DNA from 3 places in the Pseudomonas sp. A34-9 genome. Region 2 is predicted to be linked to each of the others. Evidence: predicted binding sites of a transcription regulator. Region 2 holds the regulator's gene; each other region holds the start of a gene.
What was found. Region 2 encodes FliA, which starts transcription of late flagellar genes. Its sites were predicted from a motif close to CTAAAGTTTNNNNNNNNNNNGCCGNTAA; they were not measured.
Positions count from the first base shown of each region.

Region 1 (4,627 bases), 1.3 Mb from region 2:
CACCAGTACAACGGCCATCGGCCCGCGCTCGGTGTCGAAGATGCACGCCACACGCTCGTTGCGGGCGAACAGCTCCGGAACGTTTTCGGCCGTAGTCTGGTTGACCGAGAAGATGCGGCCCGGGATGTAGACCATCTCGCGCAGGGTGCCGGCGAGCGGCATGTGCACGCGGTGGTAATCCTTCGGCGACAGGTAGATGGTGGCGAAGTCGCCGCCCATGAACGGCGCCGCATTGGCCGCGTCACCGCCGAGCAGTTCCAGCACGCTGAAGCTGTGGCCCTTGGCCTGGAATACGCGACCGTGCTCGATCGGGCCGAGTTGGCTGACCGCACCGTCGGCCGGGCTGAGGATCGCGCCCGGAGTCTGGTCCAGTGGACGCGCGCCGTCTTTCAGGGCGCGGGTAAAGAAAGCGTTGAAGTGCTCGTAAGCGGTCAGGTCTTCGACCAGTGCTTGCGACATGTCCACCTGATAACGCTTGGCGAACCACTGGGTGAAGGCATTTTTGAACCAGCGCACGCGGCACTCGGCAACGCAGCCGGCCAGGCGCGACAGCAGGTGATGAGGCAGCAGGTACTGGCTGAGGATAAACAGACGCTCTTTCATTAGTTGTCCTTAAAAACCTTAAATCTCGACGGGCGTATCAGGGTGGTTACCCCATTCGCCCCAGGAACCGGCGTAGCCCTTGACCCGCGGATAACCGAGGGACTTGGCCACCAGATAAGTGAAGCCCGACCGGTGATGGGTCTGGCAGTGGGTAATGATTTCTTTGTCCGTGGTGATCCCGAGATCGTCGAGGATCTGCGGCATGTCCGTGCGAATGCGCAGCTGACGCGTCTTGTCCATGCCGGCGGTCCACTCGAAGTTGACCGCGCCGGGGATGTGCCCGGCCTTGGCGGCCAATACTTTCTCGCCGGAATACTCCAGCGGCCCGCGCGCATCCCAGATCGCCAGATCGGCAGCACCGAGACGGCTTTGCAGATATTCGCGCGTGGCAGTCGGCTCGTCGTGCAAGGTCAACGGCAGCGGGCCACCGACGGCTGCTGGCACCTGGATCGACATCGGCATGCCATCTGCCAGCCATGCCGGCAGACCACCGTCTATATAGTGGTACTTGTCGTGACCGATGACGTCGAGCAGCCAGATGAAGCGCCCGGCCCAGCCGCCGCCTTCGTCGTCATAGACCACATAGACCGCGTCTTTGCGATGGCCCAGTTCACCGAACAACGCCTCCAGATCGGCTTTGGCCGGCAGCAGGCCCGGCGCCGGCGGCTGGCCGAGCTGGGTGCGTTTTGGATCAACGAAGCGTGCGCCGGGAAGATGACCTTCGGCGTAGCGCGCAGGACTGGTCAGGTCCACCAGAATCAGGTTGCTGGCCTCCAGCCGAGGAAGCAAGTCGCTCGGTTCGATGACGAGCGGCAAGCCAGAGAAGTCAGACATGTGAGGTCTCCAGAGCACAAAGGGGGGAATTGTAGCGCAGCCTCATCGGCCACGGCTGCTAAAGCTGTGCAGGGCCTTTTCGATGCACTGCGCGGTTTTGCCAAAGGCTTGCACGGTGATGTCGGCGAACGGCCCGCCGCCCTGATCGGCGACGACGATCATGATCACTCGGCCGTTATTGACCAGCGAGCGCAGGAATAGATGCTCGCCGCGAAACAGCGTGCGCAGGCTCGCCGGCAGCAGCGCGGAAAACTGCGCGTTGTTGTCCGGGATAATCCGCACCTGCGCCTGTTGCGCCAGCAGCCGTTGCAGCACGCTGCTCTGGTTGACGACAAAATTCAGCGCCGCCGCTTCTTTCGGCAGGCCGGCGGTTTGATTCACGCGCAGATTGGACTGCGTGCGGTCGGCCATCAGGATCATCACCCGGCGCATGCCGCTGGCGACCAGCGCATCGCGAGCGGCGACGGTCAGGCTCATGGCATTGGTGAAGCGGCTCGGTTCGGCGAGCAGTTCGGCGCATTGCTTGCGCCACTGGCCCAGGTCTTCCGCGGTGGGCGCGGCGGCAGGCAACATGCCGGCCGGCAAACGACGGGTGCCCCACGGCCACAGCAACGAAACCGCCGGGTGCCACAAGTCCGGCATCGCATGCTGGCGCGCGCTGTTCGCCGCTTGCTGGTGCAACTGTTGTTGCACGTCATCCATGGAAATCTGCAGATAAAGGCTGGTCAGGTACTGCCAGCGTTCACTGTGCGGACTGTCCCAGGCCTGTTGCGCCGACAGCGCCAGACCATTGGCCAGCAGCACGGTATTGGCCGGCTGATTGAGCCAGCGGCGCAACGTCGGATCATCGTCGAGGCGGTTTTGCTGGCGCAGCGGATGTTCGCTGTCGCGGGCGATGCGCAGGACTTTGACCAGCTCGCGCTGTTCACTGAGCAGCAGTTTATAGCCCTGCTGCACCCAGATCGGCAGGTGCCAGGCCTGCACCAGCGCTTCAGCGATTTTCAGCAGGCGTACGCCGAACAATTGCTTTTCGACCACGCGCGCCGATTCGCCCTTGTGGATAACCCGCAATTCCCATTCTTCCAGCAATTGCGGATACGTCAGCGCCAACGGCCACAGCGGCGACAGAAACAGCAGGCTGCCCCAATGAATGTCCTGCCACAGCCGCGCCAGGCGACTGGCGAAAAAACCGTTGGCCTGTTGCGTCGCGTGCTGGCTGATCATCTGCAACTGGCGCAGGGCCTTGGGGATTTGCATCTGCGGTTCGGCGGGGAGGCGCGCCAGCAGCTCTTCGGTGCGGGCAAGGCCCAGACGATTGATCGCCACCTCAAGGTTTTCCGCTGGCGTGGCCATGGTGCCGTGGGTGTGACGATTCGCCTCACGGATGATGCTCAAGGCCAGCGCCGGGCTGTCCTGCATCAGGTCGGCGATGTCGCGCAACGAACTGCGATTGTCGCGGATCGCCCGGCAGACCTTGTCATGAGCCTCTTGCGGGACGGGCAGGCGGACGCTGTCGAGCAACTTGACCCAGCCGTCGAGCGTGGTCGGTTTGGCGTGTGGGACGTTCGTTTCATTAGCCATGTCTGGAGGGGATCTTCACTGACTGTAGACGCGCCCGGCATGGGCTAAATTGGCTTTTCGCCTGAACTGGCTATAGTCTGGCGCAGTTTTGCCGATAAGTAGAAGAAGAGATTTTTTAACTTCCGAATATGACCTTGAACCCGACTTAAGTAAGTACTTTCTACCTATGGCTAAAATTATCGGCATCATCGTCGTATTCGCGAGCGTGCTCGGCGGATACGTGCTCTCCCACGGCAAGATTGCCGCCCTGATCCAGCCCTTCGAGGTGATGATCATCGGTGGTGCTGCACTCGGTGCATTCCTGCAGGCCAACCCCGGCTACATGACGATGCACGTGCTCAAGAAATCCCTGAGCATGTTCAGTTCGCGCTTCAGCCACACTTTTTACCTGGAAGTGCTGGGCCTGATCTACGAGATCCTCAACAAGAGCCGCCGCGAAGGCATGATGGCCATCGAAGGCGACATCGAAGATGCCGCGGCGAGCCCGATCTTCGCCAAGTACCCGGCAGTGCTCAAAGACGAGCGCATGACTGCGTTCATCTGCGATTACCTGCGCATCATGTCGTCCGGCAACATGGCCCCGCACGAGCTGGAAGGCTTGTTCGACATGGAACTGTACAGCCTCAAGGAAGACCTCGAACACCCGTCCCACGCGGTGAACGGCATCGCCGACGCCATGCCCGGTTTCGGTATCGTTGCGGCGGTACTCGGTATCGTGGTGACCATGGCCTCGCTGGGTGAAGGCGACCAAAAGTCCATCGGTCTGCACGTTGGTGCGGCGTTGGTCGGTACCTTCTTCGGTATTCTCGCGGCGTACGGTTTCTTCGGCCCGTTGGCCCACTCGCTGGCCCACGATGCCAAGGAAGAGCTGAACGTCTATGAAGCCATCAAGGCTTCGTTGGTGGCTTCGGCTTCCGGCATGCCGCCGTCGCTAGCCGTCGAGTTCGGTCGCAAGGTGCTGTACCCGGCGCACCGTCCAAGCTTCGCCGAGCTGGAACAAGCGGTTCGCGGTCGCTAAGTCATGGAAAATAATCAGCCGATTATCATCAAGCGCGTCAAGCGCATAGCCGGCGGGCATCACGGCGGGGCGTGGAAAATCGCCTTCGCCGACTTCGCCACGGCGATGATGGCGTTCTTCCTGGTGTTGTGGCTGCTGTCCACCGCCACACCCGAGCAGAAGATCGCCATCGCCGGTTACTTCAAAGACCCGGTCGGCTTCTCCGAAAGCGGTACGCCGTACATCATCGACCTGGGTGGTACGCCGACCTTGGCGCCGGAAAACACCCTCAACCCGGAAGTGAAATCGCAACCGCAGCCTGACAAGGTCACGGTCGACACCGAGCAGGTTGAAGGCATGGCCGAGCAGGTCGAGAAGGAGCGTCTGGAACTGCTCCTGCAAGAACTGCAGAACAAGGTCGACGAGAACCCGCAGCTGCAGAAATTCAAGGATCAGATCCTTTTCGAGATCACGCCGAACGGCTTGCGCATTCAGATCATGGACGCCGAGAACCGGCCGATGTTCGACTCCGGTTCTGCACGCCTGAAGCCGTACTTCGAAGACATCCTGCTGGCCATGGCCGACACCATCAAAGCGGTGCCGAATAAGATC
Region 1 is NZ_CP119967.1:608,359-612,985, forward strand. It holds gene asd (archaetidylserine decarboxylase) at 1-603, opposite strand, end outside; gene rhdA (thiosulfate sulfurtransferase) at 622-1,437, opposite strand; gene P3G59_RS02635 (HDOD domain-containing protein) at 1,480-3,018, opposite strand; gene motA (flagellar motor stator protein MotA) at 3,185-4,036, shown strand; gene motB (flagellar motor protein MotB) at 4,040-4,627, shown strand, end outside.
Region 1: the regulator FliA is predicted to act here: its motif matches at 3,089-3,116, upstream of motA (flagellar motor stator protein MotA).

Region 2 (4,627 bases):
GCATCCGCGTCTTCATTACGGCGGTCTGCAAGTCAGCCGTGACCACGTCGAGGTTCGACACGGCCTTTTGCATGGCTTCATCGCCGCTGTTCAGGCCCAGGCGCACCAGACGGTTACGTACCAGCACCAACTCGCCGACCATGTTCATGATTTCGTCGAGACGTGCCGTGTCGACACGCACGGTGGTTTCCGCTTCGCTCGCCGGTTTTTCCGGTGGCGGTGCAGCGGCGGCACGGGCCGGAGCCGGTGCCGCGGCGGCAGCCGGTTTTGGCGCTTCGGCTTTTGGCTCAGGCTTGGCGGCAGGTTTGGGCGCTGCCGCAGCGGCCGGTGCCTTGGCAGCCGGTGTGGCGACAGTCGACGCGGAGCCGGCAGTCGCAGCACCGACTTCGGAGAACTTGCCTTTGCCGTGCAATTCGTCGAGCAGCGATTCGAATTCGTGATCGCTGATCAGGTCGCTGCCGGCAGCGGCGGCGGCCGGTGCAGCTGGCGCAGGCGCCGAAGCAATCGCCGACTCCAGCGCATCCACGGCGAAGTTGCCCTTGCCATGCAACTGATCGAGCAGCGCTTCGAATTCGTCGTCGGTGATGTCGGAGCTGTCGCCCTTGGCCGGTGCCGCAGGGGTTGCCGCAACTGGCGCAATCGCGTCCACCGCGAACTGGCCCTTTCCGTGCAACTGATCGAGCAATGACTCGAACTCGGCATCAGTGATTTCATCGCTCGCGGCTTCAGCGGCCGTTTGCGCAGGAGCAGCAGCGGCCGGAGCTTCAGCTTCAGCCTTGACGGCGTTCAGCGAGTCCAGCAGTTGTTCGAATTCGTTATCGGTGATGTCGCCCGACGAGTCGCCTTCGACGACCAGTTCTTCGATCATCTCGGCCACTGGTGAAGCCGGGGCTTCGTCCGCCGCTTGCGGTTCGGCCAGGCGCGCCAGGGCGGCCAGCAGTTCCGGGGTGGCAGCGGTGATCGGTGCACGCTCACGAACCTCAGTGAACATGCTGTTCACCGCATCCAGTGCTTCGAGCACCACGTCCATCAGTTCTGCATCAACGCGACGCTCACCCTTACGCAGGATGTCGAACACGTTTTCGGCGATGTGACAGCACTCCACCAGCTCGTTGAGCTGAAGGAAGCCGGCGCCCCCTTTTACAGTGTGGAAACCGCGAAAAATTGCGTTGAGCAGATCTGCGTCATCCGGGCGGCTTTCCAGCTCGACCAGTTGTTCGGACAGTTGCTCAAGAATCTCGCCGGCCTCAACCAGGAAATCCTGAAGGATCTCTTCATCGGCGCCGAAGCTCATTAATGGGGTGCTCCTACAGGTCTAAAAACCCAAAAAACCTAAAATTCCAAAACTCTAGAACCCGAGGCTGGATAACAAATCGTCCACATCGTCCTGACCGGACACAACGTCTTCTCGTTTATCGGCATGAATCTGCGGACCTTCACCCTGCGAGAGATGTTTTTGTGGATCTTTTTCTGCAAGCATCGCGGCACGGTCATGTTCGATGCCCGCAAAGCGGTCCACCTGACTGGCCATGAGGACGAGTTTGAGCAAATTGCTTTCGACTTCGGTGACCAGTTGGGTCACACGCTTGATCACCTGACCGGTCAGGTCCTGGTAATCCTGGGCCAGCAGGATGTCGTTGAGATTGCTCGACACCGCACGGTTGTCCGTGCTGCTGCGTGACAGAAAACCGTCGACCCGGCGCGCCAGCTCGCGGAACTCTTCAGCCCCGACCTCGCGACGCATGAAGCGAGACCAATCGGCGCTCAAGGTCTGGGCTTCGTCAGCCAGACCATTGACTACCGGGGTGGCGCTTTCCACCAGATCCATGGTGCGGTTGGCCGCGGCCTCTGTCAGCTTGACCACATAGCCCAGGCGTTCGGTGGCGTCGGTGATTTGCGACACTTCCTCGGCCTGCGGCATGTTCGGGTCGATCTGGAAATTGACGATCGCACTGTGCAGTTCACGTGTGAGCTTGCCGACTTCCTGATACAGGCCACGGTCACGGGTCTGATTGAGCTCATGGATCAGTTGCACAGCGTCGCCGAACCTGCCTTTTTCAAGGCTTTCGACCAGTTCGACCGCGTGTTTTTTCAGGGTCGACTCGAAATCGCCCTGTGAAGATTCGTTATGCTCCATAGCTCCCCCGCGCGTTCATCAGCCGATGCGTTCGAAAATCTTCTCGATTTTGTCTTTCAACGCCTGAGCCGTGAAAGGTTTGACTACGTAGCCGTTTACACCGGCCTGAGCGGCTTCGATGATCTGCTCGCGCTTGGCTTCTGCAGTCACCATCAGTACGGGCAGGTGCTTGAGTTTTTCATCGGCACGTACGTGGCGCAGCAGGTCGATACCGGTCATGCCCGGCATGTTCCAGTCCGTTACCAGAAAGTCGATGCTTCCGCTGTTGAGCACTGGAATGGCAGTCACGCCATCGTCAGCCTCGACGGTGTTGGTGAACCCAAGATCGCGCAGCAGGTTCTTGATGATCCGCCGCATCGTTGAGAAGTCATCAACGATGAGGATTTTCATGTCTTTGTTCAATTCGACCTCCAAGCAGTCTTAAACGCGCCCAGCACCTGGACGCGCCACTTCAATCAATCGGCGCAGCACTCGAAGACTGTCTGGAGCACAACAGAGCAAGACCGGTGCCGTTCATCACCGCACCAGCCTCGTTCGCAGTGTCCCCACACTGCCTTCAGCGCGCTCGCCACTCCCCCAAACGCCCCCGCAAACGGGCCGCGCACTGGCTGTGTAACTGGCTGACCCGCGATTCACTGACGCCAAGGACTTCACCGATCTCCTTGAGGTTCAGCTCTTCGTCGTAGTACAGCGCCAACACCAGTCGCTCACGCTCCGGCAAATTGGCAATCGCGTCCGCCAGCGCTGCCTGGAAACGTTCATCTTCCAGATCGCGTGACGGCTCCATATGAGCACTGGCGCCATCCTCGTGCAGCCCTTCGTGTTCGCCGTCCTGCAACAGGTCGTCGAAACTGAACAGGCGGCTGCCCAAGGTGTCATTCAAAATCCCGTAGTAATCGTCGAGACTCAATTGGAGTTCGGCCGCAACCTCGTGATCTTTAGCATCACGGCCGGTTTTAGCTTCAATTGAGCGAATCGCGTCGCTGACCATACGGGTATTGCGGTGAACCGAGCGTGGCGCCCAATCCCCTTTGCGCACTTCGTCGAGCATCGCGCCGCGGATTCGTATGCCCGCGTACGTTTCGAAACTGGCGCCTTTGCTGGCGTCGTATTTGGTCGAGACTTCGAGCAGGCCGATCATCCCGGCCTGGATCAGGTCTTCGACCTGCACACTCGCCGGCAAGCGTGCCAGCAAGTGATAAGCAATGCGTTTGACCAGTGGCGCGTAACGCTCGATCAGTTCGTACTGCGCGTCACGTGCCGACTTCTTGTAGTAGTTCATACCGCTTGCGGTCATAGCACGGGCCCTGCCGTTTGCTGCACGAGGCGCTCGACAAAAAATTCAAGGTGGCCACGCGGGTTGGCGGGCAGCGGCCAGGTGTCGACCTTCTGCGCGATCGCCTTGAACGCCAGCGCGCACTTGAAACGCGGGAAGGCTTCGTACACCGCACGCTGCTTCTGCACCGCTTTGCGCACGCTTTCGTCGTAAGGCACGGCGCCGACGTATTGTAGGGCCACGTCAAGGAAGCGATCCGTGACCTTGGTCAACTTGGCGAACAGGTTGCGCCCTTCCTGCGGGCTCTGCGCCATGTTGGCCAGCACGCGGAAGCGGTTCATGCCGTAGTCGCGGTTGAGCAGTTTGATCAGCGCATACGCGTCAGTGATCGAGGTCGGCTCATCGCAGACCACCAGCAACACTTCTTGCGCGGCGCGTACGAAACTGACTACCGAGTCACCAATACCCGCAGCGGTGTCGATCACCAGCACGTCGAGATTGTCGCCGATGTCGCTGAAGGCCTGAATCAGGCCGGCGTGTTGCGCCGGGCTCAGGTGGACCATGCTCTGCGTGCCGGACGCGGCCGGGACGATGCGAATGCCACCCGGGCCTTGCAACAGCACGTCACGCAATTCGCACCGGCCTTCGATGACGTCGGCCAGCGTGCGTTTAGGGGTCAGACCCAACAATACGTCGACATTCGCCAGGCCCAGGTCGGCGTCCAGCAGCATGACCCGACGGCCAAGCTCTGCCAGCGCCAGCGACAAGTTCACTGACACATTAGTCTTGCCGACGCCACCTTTGCCGCCGGTCACCGCGATCACCTGTACGGGATGCATGCTGCCCATGTTATTTCTTTACCTTGTCTTGCATAGACGGAGGCCACATTACTGGCTGCGCGTTCACAACCGGAACAATGCATGGCAGACCATCGATGTAGGTACAAAAACTGTTCATGAATACCTCAGCCTACCTGCTTGGTCGGGCTGTGATAGATATCAGCGAACATGTCAGCCATGGCTTCTTCGCTGGGTTCTTCCTGCATTTGCACGCTGACGGCGCGGCTGACCAGTTGATGACGGCGCGGCAGATGCAGATCATCCGGAATCCGTGGGCCATCGGTCAGGTACGCGACCGGCAATTCATGACTGATCGCCAGGCTCAACACTTCGCCAAGGCTGGCCGTTTCATCCAGTTTAGTCAGGATGCAGCCG
Region 2 is NZ_CP119967.1:1,896,746-1,901,372, reverse strand. It holds gene P3G59_RS08485 (chemotaxis protein CheA) at 1-1,294, opposite strand, end outside; gene P3G59_RS08480 (protein phosphatase CheZ) at 1,349-2,137, opposite strand; gene P3G59_RS08475 (chemotaxis response regulator CheY) at 2,156-2,527, opposite strand; gene fliA (RNA polymerase sigma factor FliA) at 2,694-3,434, opposite strand; gene fleN (flagellar synthesis regulator FleN) at 3,431-4,261, opposite strand; gene flhF (flagellar biosynthesis protein FlhF) at 4,378-4,627, opposite strand, start outside.

Region 3 (4,627 bases), 3.1 Mb from region 2:
CCTCACCCTAGCCCTCTCCCGGAGGGAGAGGGGACTGACCGAAGTGGATGTTGGAAATACGCCGACCTGAGAGACCTGAGTCGAACTCGGATTTTGAAAGGCTTGAAGATCGGCTCCCTGGCCATCTCCCGGAGGGAGAGGGGACTGACCGAGGTGGATGCTGGAGATACGCCGACCTGAGAGACCTGAGTCGAACTCGGATTTTGAAAGGCTTGAAGATCGGCTCCCTTTCCCCCTCGCCCCCCCTGGGGGAGAGGGCTGGGGTGAGGGGGTGGCTTTTGATCTTAAATGCGGAAACTGCCAACCAGTTGTTTCAGACGCGAAGCCTGTTGCTCCAGATCCGAACACGCTCGCAACGTCGCCTGCAAGTTCTCCACGCCTTCCTGGTTCAGCGTGTTGATCTCGGTGATATCGACGTTGATCGACTCAACAACAGCAGTCTGCTCCTCGGTCGCAGTGGCCACCGACTGGTTCATCCCGTCGATCTCGCCAATACGCTGCGTCACGCTGTTCAGGCGCTCCCCGGCGAGGTTGGCAATCTCCACGCTGTCCTGGCTGTGGCGCTGGCTGTCGCTCATGGTGCTTACCGATTCACGAGCGCCGACCTGCAGTTCCTCGATCATGGTCTGCACCTGTTGCGCCGACTCCTGGGTGCGATGCGCCAGATTACGCACTTCATCGGCCACCACGGCAAAACCACGGCCGGCCTCACCGGCACGCGCCGCTTCAATGGCCGCGTTGAGTGCCAGCAGGTTGGTTTGCTGGGAAATGCTGGTGATCACTTCGAGAATCTGGCCGATGTTCACGGTCTTGCTGTTCAGCGACTCGATGTTGCTGCTCGACGCGCTGAGCATGCTCGACAGTTGATTCATCGCCTTGATGCTGCGATCCACCACTTGCTGGCCGTCTTCAGCCAGACCGCGAGCGTCGCTGGCCTGATTCGAGGCCTGGGCGGCGTTGCGGGCGATTTCCTGCGCGGCGGCGCCGAGCTGGTTAATCGCTGCGGCGACACTGCTGGTGCGCGAGGCTTGCTGGTCGGAGTTGTACATCGATGAGTTCGACGCAGCGACTACACGCAGGGCGACCTCGTTCACCTGGCCGGTCGCCGACGACACTTCGCGGATCGAACCGTGAATGCGCTCGACGAATCGGTTGAATGCGGTCCCCAAGATGCCGAATTCATCGTTATTGACGATGGTCAGGCGTTTGGTCAGGTCGCCTTCACCGTCGGCGATGTCTTCCATGGCGCGGGTCATGACGTGCAACGGCTGGATCAGAATGCGGATCAGCATGCCGAGCAACGCGATGATGATCGCCACCGCGATCACCGTGGCAATCACCGCAGAAGTGCGGAACTGGCTAAGCATGGCGAAAGCCTGGTCTTTATCCACCGACAGACCGATGTACCAGTTCACCGATGGCAGACCTTTGATCGGCGCGAAGGTGACGATGCGGGTCTTGCCATCGACGGTGACTTCGCTGAAGTCGCTGCTGATGCGTGGGGTGTCCTGCGGATAGGCTTCTTTCAGTGATTTCATCACCAAGGCCTTGTCCGGGTGCACGAGGATCTTGCCGTCGGCGCTGACCAGGAACACATAACCCATGCCGTCGAAATCCCGGGCGGCGAGGGTGTCGACCAGCGATTGCAGGCTCAGGTCACCGCCGACCACACCCACGCTCTGACCGGCTTTTTTCGAGGCGGTGGCGATGGAAATGATCAACTGGCCGGTGGCGGCGTCGATGTACGGCTCGGTCAGGGTCGAGGTGCTGCTGCTCTCGGCACCTTTATACCAAGGACGCACGCGCGGATCGAAACCGTCCGGCATCTTCGTGTCCGGGCGGATCGTGAAGTGCCCGGTGGCATCGCCCAGATAGGTGGCCATGAACGTCGAAGTCAGGGTTTTCTGTTCCAGCAGACTGGCGACGTTGGCGGGCTCGGGGTTGATGGCGATGTTCTGGGCGGCATTCTCGACCAGCAGAATGCGGCCACTGAGCCAGGTCTGGATATTGCCGGCAGTGACCTCGCCCATCTCGTTGAGATAGTTGTTCAGGTCATCGCGGATCGCATTGCGCTGCAACCAGTCGTTGTACGCCGTAAAGGAGGCGAAGGCAGCGATGACGATGAGGGCGGCGGCAAGCAAAATTTTATGGCTGAAGCGCAGATTTTTGTTCATGGCTTGGGGTTCCGCTAAGGTCTTAATGTCCAGGGCGTGCTTTTATAGAAGCGCGCAAAATGGGCAAGGGTGAAAACAAGCTGATATTTCCGTCTCTCCTTAGGGAAATGTCCGGCCTGACTTGTGGTCGGGGGCTCTCACTCCTCTTTATCGGCCATGCGCAATCAAAGATTAACCATTGGGTGACAAAATGCCTGACTCCTCGCAACTCGTAATCGGCGCCGACCTCGCAGGCCAGCAGATTGCTCAGGCCATGCGTCTGGCAAACCGCCACGGACTGGTCGCCGGCGCCACCGGTACCGGGAAAACCGTCACCTTGCAGCGTTTGGCCGAGGCGTTCAGCGACGCCGGGGTCGCGGTGTTTGCCGCTGACATCAAGGGCGATCTGTGTGGCCTCGGTGCTGCCGGTAACCCGCAAGGCAAGGTCGCCGAGCGTATTGCCGGGATGCCGTGGCTCAACTACACGCCGCAGGCGTATCCGGTGACGTTGTGGGACATTCACGGCGAGTCCGGCCATCCGTTGCGCACCACGCTGAGCGAAATGGGCCCGCTGCTGATCGGCAGCCTGCTGGAACTGACCGACAGTCAGCAGTCCGCGCTCTATGCAGCCTTCAAGGTCGCCGATCGCGAAGGCCTGTTGCTGCTGGATCTGAAAGATCTGAAAGCGCTGCTCAATCACCTCAAGGACAATCCGCAACTGCTGGGCGAAGATGCGGCGTTGATGACCACCGGTTCCAGTCAGGCGCTGTTGCGCCGCCTGGCGATCCTTGAGCAGCAGGGCGCCGAAGCCTTGTTTGGCGAACCGGCATTGCAACTCGAAGACATTCTGCAACCGACTGCCGATGGCCGCGGGCGCATTCACTTGCTCGATGCCAGTCGTCTGGTGCACGAGGCGCCGAAGGTTTATGCGACGTTCCTGTTGTGGCTGCTGGCCGAGCTGTTCGAGCAGTTGCCGGAGCGCGGCGATGCCGACAAACCACTGCTGGCGTTGTTTTTTGATGAGGCGCATTTGTTGTTCGGCGATACGCCCAAGGCCTTGCAGGAGCGCCTCGAGCAAGTGGTGCGCCTGATCCGTTCCAAAGGCGTTGGCGTGTATTTCGTCACGCAGTCGCCGGCGGACTTGCCCGATGATGTGCTCGCGCAACTTGGCCTGCGCATCCAGCATGGCTTGCGTGCATTCACCGCTAAAGAACAGAAATCCCTGCGTGCGGTGGCGGACGGCTTCCGGCCGAATCCGGCGTTCGATAGCCTGTCGGTGTTGACTGAACTGGGGATTGGCGAGGCGCTGGTCGGCACGCTGACCGAGAAAGGCACGCCGGAAATGGTTCAGCGCGTGCTGGTCGCGCCGCCGCAATCGCGGATCGGGCCGTTGACCGAAACCGAGCGCACGGTGTTGATTGCCGGTTCGCCGTTCAAGGGGCGCTATGACAAACCGATCGATCGGGAGTCGGCGTATGAAATTCTGATGGGACGCAAAGGGCTGGCGCCGGAGGCCGAAGCACCGGCAGGGAAGCCTGCGGCTGAGGAGCCAAGCCTGGCCGACAGGGCAGGAGAGTTTCTCGGTACGGCGGCGGGGCAGGCGCTGAAATCGGCCATGCGCCAGGCTGCCAACAACCTGGGCAAACAATTGGTGCGTGGCCTGATGGGCTCCTTGCTCGGCGGCAGCAAGCGCCGCTAAAAGCAAAGATCGCAGCCTTCGGCAGCTCCTACAGTTGGGATGCATTTCTCCTGTAGGAGCTGCCGCAGGCTGCGATCTTTTGACTTTGCTTTCAGGATTTGTCTTTCGCGTGCGCGGCCAGGCGCTCAAGCGCCGCGCGCAACCCAGGATCAGTGATTCCGTCCGCCGTGGCCTGAATGGTCGCCGCTGCATCCGTCGACAAATCCATCGTATGCCCGGTCGCGCCGCGCTGCACCGTCGGCGGCTGCACCTTGAACAGAATCCGCGTCAGACTGGCGAACTCATCAAACATCTGCAATTGCCGCTGCAAGCGTTTTTGCTGGTAACGCAGACGCGTGGCCCAGTGGCCGTCGGTGACGATCAGCAACAAACTGCCCTCACGCCACGACGCTACATGGCAATGTTCGCGGGCGGCGGGCTGCAATTGGCTTTCGAGCAGGCGTTGTAAATGGCCCAGGCGCTGGGCATGGCCGAGGATGGCTTTGAGCGGCTTGGCTTCGCGCAAGAGAACGGCGGGTGCTTTGGCCGTAAGAGGGCGAAATGCCATGATCGAACACCTGAAGTAACAGAATCGCCATGGTAGCAGAAAGGCCAAACTCACTCGCCCATTGCTTTTGCCCCCGCTTTACCCATTAAATCAACGACTAACTTCTGCCTTGTATGACTTGAAGTTGAGCAAAACGCCCCTATTTTAAGTGAGCCCCGTCAAAGCGCAGTGCCAGCATCGTGGAATATCGCCACTTTCCTCACTTCCGTTTCCGGGTAGAATGCTCGT
Region 3 is NZ_CP119967.1:5,044,116-5,048,742, reverse strand. It holds gene P3G59_RS22550 (methyl-accepting chemotaxis protein) at 285-2,174, opposite strand; gene P3G59_RS22545 (helicase HerA-like domain-containing protein) at 2,365-3,852, shown strand; gene P3G59_RS22540 (DciA family protein) at 3,944-4,399, opposite strand.
Region 3: the regulator FliA is predicted to act here: its motif matches at 2,322-2,349, upstream of P3G59_RS22550 (methyl-accepting chemotaxis protein).